Regions from separate parts of the Streptomyces sp. NPDC054842 genome, predicted to be linked through region 2. Evidence: riboswitches for the same ligand, from Rfam matches in the RefSeq annotation. Region 2 holds a riboswitch; each other region holds the start of a gene.
What was found. Region 2 has a riboswitch for cyclic di-AMP ahead of ACWGIS_RS11485 (peptidoglycan DD-metalloendopeptidase family protein). Riboswitches for the same ligand answer to the same signal wherever they lie in the genome.
Positions count from the first base shown of each region.

Region 1: another riboswitch for cyclic di-AMP. It lies ahead of ACWGIS_RS19335 (M23 family metallopeptidase); the one in region 2 lies ahead of ACWGIS_RS11485 (peptidoglycan DD-metalloendopeptidase family protein).
Region 3: another riboswitch for cyclic di-AMP. It lies ahead of ACWGIS_RS04200 (hypothetical protein); the one in region 2 lies ahead of ACWGIS_RS11485 (peptidoglycan DD-metalloendopeptidase family protein).

Region 1 is NZ_JBSGZN010000023.1:7,823-11,089, forward strand. It holds gene ACWGIS_RS19325 (HPr family phosphocarrier protein) at 1-158, shown strand, start outside; gene ACWGIS_RS19330 (GntR family transcriptional regulator) at 422-1,117, opposite strand; gene ACWGIS_RS19335 (M23 family metallopeptidase) at 1,303-2,067, opposite strand; cyclic di-AMP (ydaO/yuaA leader) riboswitch at 2,080-2,242, opposite strand; gene ACWGIS_RS19340 (M16 family metallopeptidase) at 2,519-3,267, opposite strand, start outside.
Region 2 is NZ_JBSGZN010000011.1:134,116-137,382, reverse strand. It holds gene ACWGIS_RS11490 (SGNH/GDSL hydrolase family protein) at 1-422, opposite strand, end outside; gene ACWGIS_RS11485 (peptidoglycan DD-metalloendopeptidase family protein) at 729-1,604, opposite strand; cyclic di-AMP (ydaO/yuaA leader) riboswitch at 1,607-1,765, opposite strand; gene ACWGIS_RS11480 (heavy metal translocating P-type ATPase) at 2,146-3,267, opposite strand, start outside.
Region 3 is NZ_JBSGZN010000003.1:239,012-242,278, reverse strand. It holds gene ACWGIS_RS04205 (hypothetical protein) at 1-507, opposite strand, end outside; cyclic di-AMP (ydaO/yuaA leader) riboswitch at 1,896-2,067, shown strand; gene ACWGIS_RS04200 (hypothetical protein) at 2,075-2,335, shown strand; gene ACWGIS_RS04195 (hypothetical protein) at 2,843-3,267, opposite strand, start outside.

The DNA of each region.
Region 1 (3,267 bases), on a different contig from region 2:
CCGTCAACGCCGCGTCGATGCTCGCGGTCCTCGGCCTGGGCGCCCACGGCGGCGAGGAGATCGTCCTCGCCTCCGGCGCCGAGGGTGCGGACGCCGCGCTCGACCGTCTGGCCAAGCTGGTCTCCGAGGGTCTCGACGAGCTTCCCGAGACCGTCTGACCCCGCGGACACCCGCGTGCGGCGAAGCCGCGTCGGCCCGGACCGGGCCGACGCGGCTTCGCTGCTTTCCGTGCACCCGCCGGAAGTCCCCCACTCCCGTCCGGGCCTTTTCCGTACACCGCCCCCGGCCTTTTCCGCGCACGGCCCGAACCCGACGTCCGGAGCATGCGGAAAAGGCGCCCCCGTGAATTGGCGGCGCACGGAAAAGAAGGCAGCGGAATTACTTCCCCGCCGCATATCCCTCTTTGTATACGGCGCTTCTGTTAATGCCGCAGGCCCGACGTGTTTACGGGATGTTGCGAAGTCCTCACACGGTCCGCGAGGTCGCCCCGGCCGTGCGCGCGGAAGCGGTGCGAGGAGCCGGCACGCTCGGTGTGCAGCGCGGTGATCGCGCGGGCCCGCTCGCTGTCCCCGCGGGCGACGGCGTCCACGATGCCGCCGTGCTCCGCCCAGGACTCCGCGGGGCTGGCCGGGGCGTCCACCGCGTACATCCAGGCGATCTTGTGCCGCAGCTGGGCGAGCGTCGACGTGAGCGCGGGGCTCCCGGACGCCTGCGCGAGCGTCTCGTGGAACCAGCTCCCCAGGGACCGCAGATCCTCGCTGTGGCCCCTCCTGGCCCGCTCCTGCCCCAGCCTGACCAGCCCCCGCAGCACCTTGAGGTGGGCCTCGGTGCGGCGCTGCGCGGCCCGCGCGGCACCCAGCGGCTCCAGCAGCATCCGCATCTCCAGGAGGTCGGCCGCCTCCTGCTCGGTGGGCTCCGCCACGCACGCGCCCGCGTGCCGCCGCGTGACGACGAAACCCTCGGCCTCCAGGGTGCGCAGCGCCTCGCGCACCGGGACGCGCGAGACGCCGTAGCGGCGGGCGAGCAGTTCCTCCGTGAGCCGGCCGCCGCGCTCGTAGACACCCGCGACGATGTCGTCACGGATCGCCGTGCATACCGAGTGCGCCGGAATGCGCATGAGCGGACCTCCGCCTTAATCCTCGCGAAACGCCGTCGATTGACGTCCGTTCAGTGACTCTATTGCAGCGGGAGTCAATTTCCGACGGCGGACCGGAATCCAGGGATATTTTTTGGACAGACGGCCGTTCGAAACGACGAAGGCCCCGGCTCGACGAGCCGGGGCCTGCTGAAGTCGTACCGGTGTCAGAGGCTGACGCCGTGCGAGCGCAGGTACGAGACGGGGTCGATGTCCGAGCCGTACTCGGCCGTCGTACGGGCCTCGAAGTGGAGGTGGGGCCCGGTGGTGTTGCCGGTCGACCCGGAGAGGGCTATCTGCTGTCCCGGGGTGACCGTCTGCCCCTCGGTGACGCTGATCGACGACAGGTGGCCGTACATGGTGTACGTGCCGTCGTGCATCTTGATGACGACCTGGTTGCCGTAGGCGCCGCCCCAGCCGGTCGTGACGACGGTGCCCGCGCCGACGGCGTGGACCACGGTGCCGGACGCGGCGTGGAAGTCGACGCCGGTGTGGCTGCCGGAGGACCAGAGGGTGCCGCCGGTCTTGTAGCCGGTGGAGACGTAGGAGCCGGAGATCGGCGAGACGAAGGTGTTGAGGCGCTTGCGCTCGGCGGCGCGGGCGGCGCGCGCCTTGGCCGCGCGCTCCTCCTTGACCTCGGCCAGCGCCCGCTGCCGCGCGGCCTCCTCGGCCTTCTTCAGCGCCGCTGCCTCTTCGGCGGCGTGCTGCTGGGCGGCGGCCTGCGCGTCGATCTGCTCGGCGACCGTGTCGCCGATCGTGATGGCCTGGGTGAGTCCGGTCTGCTGGACGGCGGTGTCCGCGGCGAACGCGGGGGCGGCCAGGGTTCCGATGACACCGGTGGTGGTGAGCGCCGCCACGCCGGCCGCACTCTTGGTGGTCCGCGTGATCCGGCTCGGACGACGATGCTTCCCGGTGGCACGGGTGAACGCCATGAAGGGGCTGGTCCTTTCCTTCCCTCTCGCCTACCGGGTTAGCTGACGGGTTCGGAGCAGGAAGGTCTCCTACGGGCCTCCTCCGCGGGGAAGGACGCCCGATTCACCCCAGGGACTGCGATGGGTCCCCGGCTCCCCTGGCTCGCGCCGTACGGGGACTCGGCGATGACTGTCCGGTGCCGCGGACGCGGCGCACTGCCTGACGAACAGCCGGATCGACGCTAAGGGGGCCGTCTTTCGATCGACAAACGGATCGCGGTTTTTGTAGCGCATGCCACAGGGCAGAAGGGCAACCGCCTAGCAATACGGACATATTGAGGACGAAGCCGGGGTAAGCGCGCGCGAAACCCCGGACGGCGGCGGTCAAACGCGAGGACCCCGGCGACCTTTCGGTCACCGGGGCCCGTTCTCCGCACCGCTCTGCCGGGCGGGTACGACTCTCCGCGGGGCTCTACTCGGCCCGCACGACGGTGACTTCACCGATGCCGAGCGCCTTGACGGGCTCCGCGATCTGCGCGGCGTCGCCCACCAGGACCGTCACCAGCCGGTCCACCGGGAAGGCGTTCACGACCGCGGCGGTGGCCTCCACCGTGCCCGTCGCGGCGAGCTGCTGGTAGAGGGTCGCCTGGTAGTCGTCCGGGAGGTGCTGCTCGACCTGGTCCGCGAGCGTGCTCGCGACCGCCGCCGCCGTCTCGAACTTGAGCGGGGCGACCCCCACCAGGTTCTGCACGGCCACATCGCGCTCCGCGTCCGTCAGACCCTCCGCGGCGAGCGTGCGCAGGACCTTCCAGAGGTCGTCCAGGGCGGGACCCGTGTTGGGCGTGTCGACGGAGCCGCTGATGGCGAGCATCGCGGCGCCCGAGCCGTCCGGGGCCGAGCGCAGCACCTGGCCGAACGCCCGCACTCCGTAGGTGTAGCCCTTCTCCTCGCGCAGGACGCGGTCCAGGCGCGAGGTGAGCGTGCCGCCGAGGCAGTAGGTGCCGAGCACCTGGGCGGGCCACACCCGGTCGTGCCGGTCGGCTCCGACGCGGCCGATGAGCAGCTGCGTCTGCACGGCACCCGGGCGGTCGACGACGACCACCCGGCCCCGGTCGTCGGCGGTCACCGGCGGCACCGGGCGCGGCTCGGCCGACGAGCCCGTCCAGGCGCCGAGCGTGTCCGCGAGCAGCGCGTCCAGGTCGACGCCGGTGAGGTCGCCGA
Region 2 (3,267 bases):
ACGTGTCCGTTGTACGTCGCGATCTTGCCGCGCAGGTGCTTGAGCACGGGCACGCCGCGGGTGTCGAACCCGGTGGTCACCATGACGGTGCCGACGGCCGAGGTGAGGTCGGCGACGGCCCGTTCGAAGCGCTCGGCGACCTCGTCGGGATCGGTGCCGGGCCGGATGATGTCGTTGCCGCCCGCGCAGAAGGAGACGAGGTCGGGTTCCAGCGCCTTGGCCTGCGGAAGCTGGTCCGCCACGATCTGGTCGAGCAGTTTGCCGCGTACGGCGAGGTTGGTGTAGCCGAAGTCGCCCTCGGGCCGTCGGTCCGCGAGCAGTACGGCGAACCGGTCGGCCCAGCCGACGAAGGCCCCGTCCGGACCGGGATCGCCGACGCCCTCGGTGAAGCTGTCCCCCACCGCCACGTACGACCCGATCACTGATCTGTTGTCACTCTTCGAATCGTCTGCCACATCGGCCCATGATTCACCTTTTGATGTGAGCTACGCGACCGTAGGAAAGGGTTGACGGGCGGTGAGATAAGCCACTCGTCAAGTGTTGGTCAATCCCGGAATAAGGCGGTGTGCGAGGGCGGTTGACGAGCCTCAACGCCTGCGGTCCGCCGTCCTCGGTAGGTGCTCCCCGGACGTCCACGCGTGCACTGCGAGCGACGTGCCGCCGGCCCGGTACGACAGAGGCCGGACCCCCGTGATCGGGGTCCGGCCTCCCGCGTGCGGGTGCGGGTGTCAGCCGACGGAGACGCCGTGCGCGCGCAGGTACGCGAGCGGGTCCACGTCCGAGCCGTAGTCCGGCGTGGTGCGGATCTCGAAGTGCAGGTGCGGTCCGGTGACGTTGCCGGTCGCGCCGGACAGGCCGATCTGCTGGCCGCCGGTCACCGTCTGCCCGGCCGAGACCGACAGCGAGGACAGGTGGGCGTACTGGGAGTACTGGCCGTCGGCCTGCCGGATGACGACCTGGTTGCCGTACGCGCCGCCCCAGCCGGCCGAGACGACGGTGCCCGGTCCGACGGCCTTGAGGGTGGTGCCGGTCGGGACGACGAAGTCGACGCCGGTGTGGTAGCCGCTCGACCACATGCTGCCCGCGGTCTTGTACGAGGTGCCGACGGTCGCGCCCTCGACCGGCAGGGTGTAGCCGGAGCTGCTGGTCGCGGCGGCCGGGGCGGCCTTCGTCCTGGCCGTCTGGGTGGTCTTGCCGGACGGCTTGGCCGCGGTGGACGGCTTGGCGGGGGCGGACGCGGCCTTGCCGCCGAGCGTCAGCTTCAGACCCGGGTGGATCAGCGCGGGGTTGCCGCCGATGGCCTTGCGGTTGTCCTGGTAGAGCTTCTTCCAGCCGCCGCTGACGTCCTGGTCGTCGGCGATCTTCGCGAGGGAGTCGCCGGCCTTGACCGCGTAGGTCTTGGCCGCGGCCTTCTGGGCGGCGACGGGCGCGGCGGCGACGGTCTTCTCCGTGGCGGCGGAGGCGGCGGCCGCCGGAGTGGCGGCGTGGGCGCCGGCGGCTCCCAGCAGGGGCAGCGCGAGTGCGGCGCCACCGGTGCCGGCGACGGCTATCGAGCGGGTGATGCGCAGGGACTTGGGACGGCGGTGCTTACCCTTCGCGGGCATGGTGATTTCCTCTCCGGCGCCTGCGAGGTGAGCTGTCGGGTGCGAGCTGGAGATGCCCGGCCGCGTTGCGCGCGGCTTAACCCCTAGCCCGTTCCGGAGACCGGAACAGGCGTCGTACCTGTGGGTCCCCCGCTCCTGCCGTGGACGGGTGAGTGTGCGGGTTCCGGGCGGCGGCAGGATTGGGCGTCCGTCCGGAGTGAGGGTGAACGTAAGCGACATGAGAGGGCCTGGACAAGCTTGTGTGGTTCCTGTGCACACCCATTTCTTGATCCATGTCCCTATTGCCGGTGACTGTCCGTCGACGGGTGATCTTTCCGTAGCCGAAATCCCCTGTCGGCCCCGGGGATTTGGCGGACGGCGTCGGCGACGCACCGTCACCGGTATGACCCTGCTCACGCGGTTGGACGCCAGCACGCCCTAAATCACTGCCAGTTGGCCTCAAAGCAATAAATAGGACAGAACGGCCACTTGCGACACGAGGGGATATCCGTCGCAAGTGGCCGCTCCGTCCCGTCCGTGGCCGGGGTTCGCGGGCGCGGGGTCAGCCGAGGGGCCGGAAGCCGCGCAGCCGCAGGGAGTTGCCGACCACGAAGACCGAGGAGAAGGCCATGGCGGCTCCGGCGATCATCGGGTTGAGCAGTCCCGCCGCGGCGAGCGGCAGGGCGGCCACGTTGTAGGCGAAGGCCCAGAACAGGTTCGACCTGATGGTGCCCAGGGTCCTGCGGGACAGCCGGATCGCGTCGGCGGCGGCGCGCAGGTCGCCGCGTACGAGGGTGAGGTCGCCGGCCTCGATGGCCGCGTCGGTGCCGGTGCCCATGGCCAGGCCCAGGTCGGCCCGGGCGAGCGCGGCGGCGTCGTTGACACCGTCGCCGACCATCGCGACGCTGCGTCCCTCGGCCTGGAGCCGCTCCACGACGGCGACCTTGTCCTCCGGCATGACCTCGGCGATCACCTCGTCGACGCCGACCTCGGCCGCGACGGACTCGGCGACGGCCCGGTTGTCGCCGGTGAGCAGGACCGGGGTGAGGCCGAGGGCACGCAGCCGCCGGACGGCCTCGGCGCTGGTGTCCTTGACGGCGTCGGCGACTTCGAGGACCGCCCGCGCCTCGCCGTCCCAGGCCACGGCGATCGCGGTGCGGCCGGCAGCCTCCGCGGAGGTCCTCGCGCGCTCCAGCTCCGCCGGCAGGCTCATGGACCACTCCTGGAGCAGCCTCGCGCGGCCGACGAGGACGGCGTGACCGTCCACGACGCCCTGCACGCCCAGCCCGGCGACGTTGGCGAAGTCCTCGGGGACCGGCAGGGTGACGCCCCGCTCCGCCGCCCCGGCGGCGACGGCCCGGGCGACGGGGTGCTCCGAGGCGTGCTCCAGGGCGCCCGCCAGCCGCAGCACCTCGGTCTCGCTGGTCGCGGGGGTGGTGTGGACGGCGAGGAGGGTCATCCTGCCGGTGGTGACGGTGCCGGTCTTGTCGAGGAGGATCGTGTCGACCTTGCGCGTGCTCTCCAGGACTTCCGGGCCCTTGATGAGAATGCCGAGCTGCGCGCCCCGGCCCGTGCCCACCATGAGCGCGGTCGGGGTCGCCAGGCCCAGCGCACAGGGGCAGGCGATGATCAGCACCGCCACCGCGGCGGTGAACGCGGCGGTCAGCCCGGCGCCGTTGCCCAG
Region 3 (3,267 bases), on a different contig from region 2:
GTCCGAGAGGCGGTACTGGCCCACCTCGGGGTCTTCAGGGCCATCCATCCCAAGGTCTCGCCGCATGGCTTCTCGCACATGCGCGTTCTCCCGCCAGAGCTCCGCGCGACAGACCCGGTAGGGCTCACCCCGGATGGTCGGTTCCTCTATGAGCCGGTCACGCATCGAGGCCAGGGCATCACACGCGGCCTCGGCCAGTTGAATGATCTCAGCTGAGGCAGTGAGTGACAGACACTGCCTGAGGCGCCAGATACCAGCGCCGTCGAGGGCTTGATGAAGCTCGCCATAGAGCACGTCGCCGGACGGAGGGTCGGGCCGCAGAACGATACTTCGCATGTCGGAGTGTCCGCGGCTCAGCGCCATCAGAAACTCCGAGTACACAGCCCTGCGCGTCTGCACAGCCTCCCGTTGCTGGTCGCGGCGCCAGCGGAGACGCTCGGCGATCAACGCCGCCCCCACGCCAACCACGGCTCCCGCCAGAGTGCTTACTGGTGATATCCAGTCCACTGCAAAATGCTACCCAGGCGCCCAGGGCTCGCTAACGCTACGGGCGTTCTCGGCCCGGGGGGCCAACATCCGCATGGTGGGATCGCCCCTGCTCCCCCCAGACGTCCTCCAGTGGCGGGACGGGCGGGAGAAATTACTGGTCCGTCTCCCCAATTAATGGCCCGGACGATAGCTGAGGCTGCTGAGAGTCCTCGCGGCCGGCTCCTACCAGGGGTGGGCGGCCTCGTGTAAGGGCTTAAACGACATCATGCCTGGGTTCGTACTGATCACTTGGGACACCGCCCGAGGGACGGTCTTGAAATCTGCCAACCGCAGTCCTCGCTGTCCTGCGGGCGGGACAGCGACCGCCATGACCGCGCGCCAGGACACGCTGGTGAACGGGGGAGGCGCCCCTAAAGGGTGCCCACCCCGCCCGAACCCACAGTCGAGTTACTTGCCTTGCGTCTGATAGTGCATCGTCATGATACGTCCGGTCTTTACGACCATTGTTCCCGCCTTGTACAGGCGCAGGATAAGGCACTTGGTGCCATTCTGGTTGATTCCTGGTTCGATGGACAGAATTTCTGCTGTCTTGCCGTTCCACAACTTCAGGTGGTCACCCGCCTTCAACTTCTTCGCCGGCTTGCGTACTGGTGTGCTGATGGTTATCTCCTCCTCTCAATCAACTACCTCCATCATCGCATCCACCACTGACAAACAGGCACGATCCATTCCACTTGTAAACGCAGAAGCGCCAGACTCCGCCAGCGAAACCGAGAACTTGTCGGGGCCAGCGCCGAGGCAAACCACTGATAGCCCGAGCGAGAGCTGCTTGCATTGAGGCCACACGTTTCGAAGGTTCGACCATTAGGCGGCCATGCAAGCTGCGGAGCCTGTGGAACTGAGCGAGGCAACGATGATCGCGATAACTGCAAGCTACATACGCCGCGGATGCCCACGGGTAATCCCGTTGGACCCTCATTTCAGACTTTTCGATGAATGCTCTTCTGACCAGCGGGACTAAACTGGTAGGTAACTTGCGTGGCGCAAGGGCGCGTCTGCCCGCATGCGCGCCCCCAGTGCACGCAACGCGCCACCTTTGCCCCGGAAGCCGTACACGTCTGCCCCACGGTGAAGCGCGTTGAGGGCGGCTAGGGCACCGTCGAGCGAGGTTCTACGCGCATCCACGTGCTGTTACCTACGAAGCCAACTCATGGACCGTCAGCATCCGTTTACACGACCAGAATTAGTATGATTATTGCGTTCAACGAGAGCCGCGTGAGTAAGCCCACAGATAGCGATTTCCGTTGGGATTTTCGCTCGCTTGTGAGTCAAGATCCAGGCTAACGACAAGCCCCCACCTCAGTAACGGTGCGGCCGTCGGGGTGGATGCCGAGTCCTGCCGCTGCCCTGATGCTCTGTCGATCACACATGGAGACGGCAGGAGTGGGGGACCCAGCGTGACGGTCCGCCGGAGCAGCTTTCCGGGTGGGCCTTGGGGTGAAGCCGCAGCAGCGGCCGGGCTACTTCGCCAGCCCGAATCCGACAGGTCATCCTTCACAGGCAGCTGACGAAGGATCAGGTTGCGATGAGTGCGGCGCATGGAAGCACGCATGGTTCAGGTACCGGCAACCCCGGTGCCAGCAACGAGAATGATGGGAAGATCCGAAAGTTCGAAGCCGTGATCATCCTTTTGGTGGGGATGATCGCCGGGATGGGCGCCGGAATCACAGCACGGACGATGGGGCACCTGCCGTACTTCGGGGCCGTCGTCATGGGAGTTGGGGCGGCATTCGCGCTACCCGGATTCCTCATCATGATCATCAAGTACGTCCGCAACCAGTCCTGATCGCTCAGGACAACCGTGGCTCTACCTAGTCCCCCGGCATCCATCAGGAGCGGCTAGGGCAACCACACGGCGATCCCGTGTGAGAGACACAAGCAGACGCGTGGAGAGACTCTGGCACACAAGCCGGAGTCTCTTTTTCATACCTCTGACTCGCGGACTTCCAGTTCAGAGGCGCAGTCTCACTGGTCGAAGTTCGCGCTGGTGAAAGGCCGTGGTGGACGAAGAATGCGCAGGGCGGACCTCGCTGGGTCAGGCCGCCGTGCTGCTCGGTTGTGCGACTTGAGGCGACGGGGGATTCCCCCGTGCGTCCCCCGAACGACGTGACGCAGAACGAAAGGCCTGATCAGGCAGCGTTGGGCGAGCCCTCTGTAAATCTGCCGGCTCAGCCTTCCCAGGTTCGAATCCTGGCGCCGCCACATGAAGGCAGACCCCCTCGGGTCAGGTTGTTCACCTGGCCCCAGGGGGTCTCTTCGTTTTCACGACTGTAGGGCCGCTGCCCGCGCCCGCTTACACGTCGTACTTGCCCGACACCACGGCCAGCGTCCAGTTCACGGCGCCTTTTGTCTGGACGGACAGCTTCTCGGTGACCGAGTCCGTGTACACCTGGCCGATGGTTTCCGGCCCGCCGCAGCGAATCCTGGTGGCGTCCTCCTGCGGGGCATCGCGGTGGGCGATGCTCATCGAGCCTCCGCCGGTGCAGGTCGCGTAGACGGTGTAGACGTCTGTCTCCGGCTTGAAAGCCGGCAGGTCGGCGTCGCCGGTTCCCTGGGTCGTAGGTACGAGAACCTTCGCGCCGGCAGGCAGTTCGAATGCGGACGGCGTCCCGCTCGGGCGGTCGTCAGTCTCGGAACCGCTGCTCGACTCGGTGCTTGATTGAGCACCGTGCGGGGCGGGCTCGGCTCCGTCGCCCTTGCCGGTTCCCGAGCAGCCTG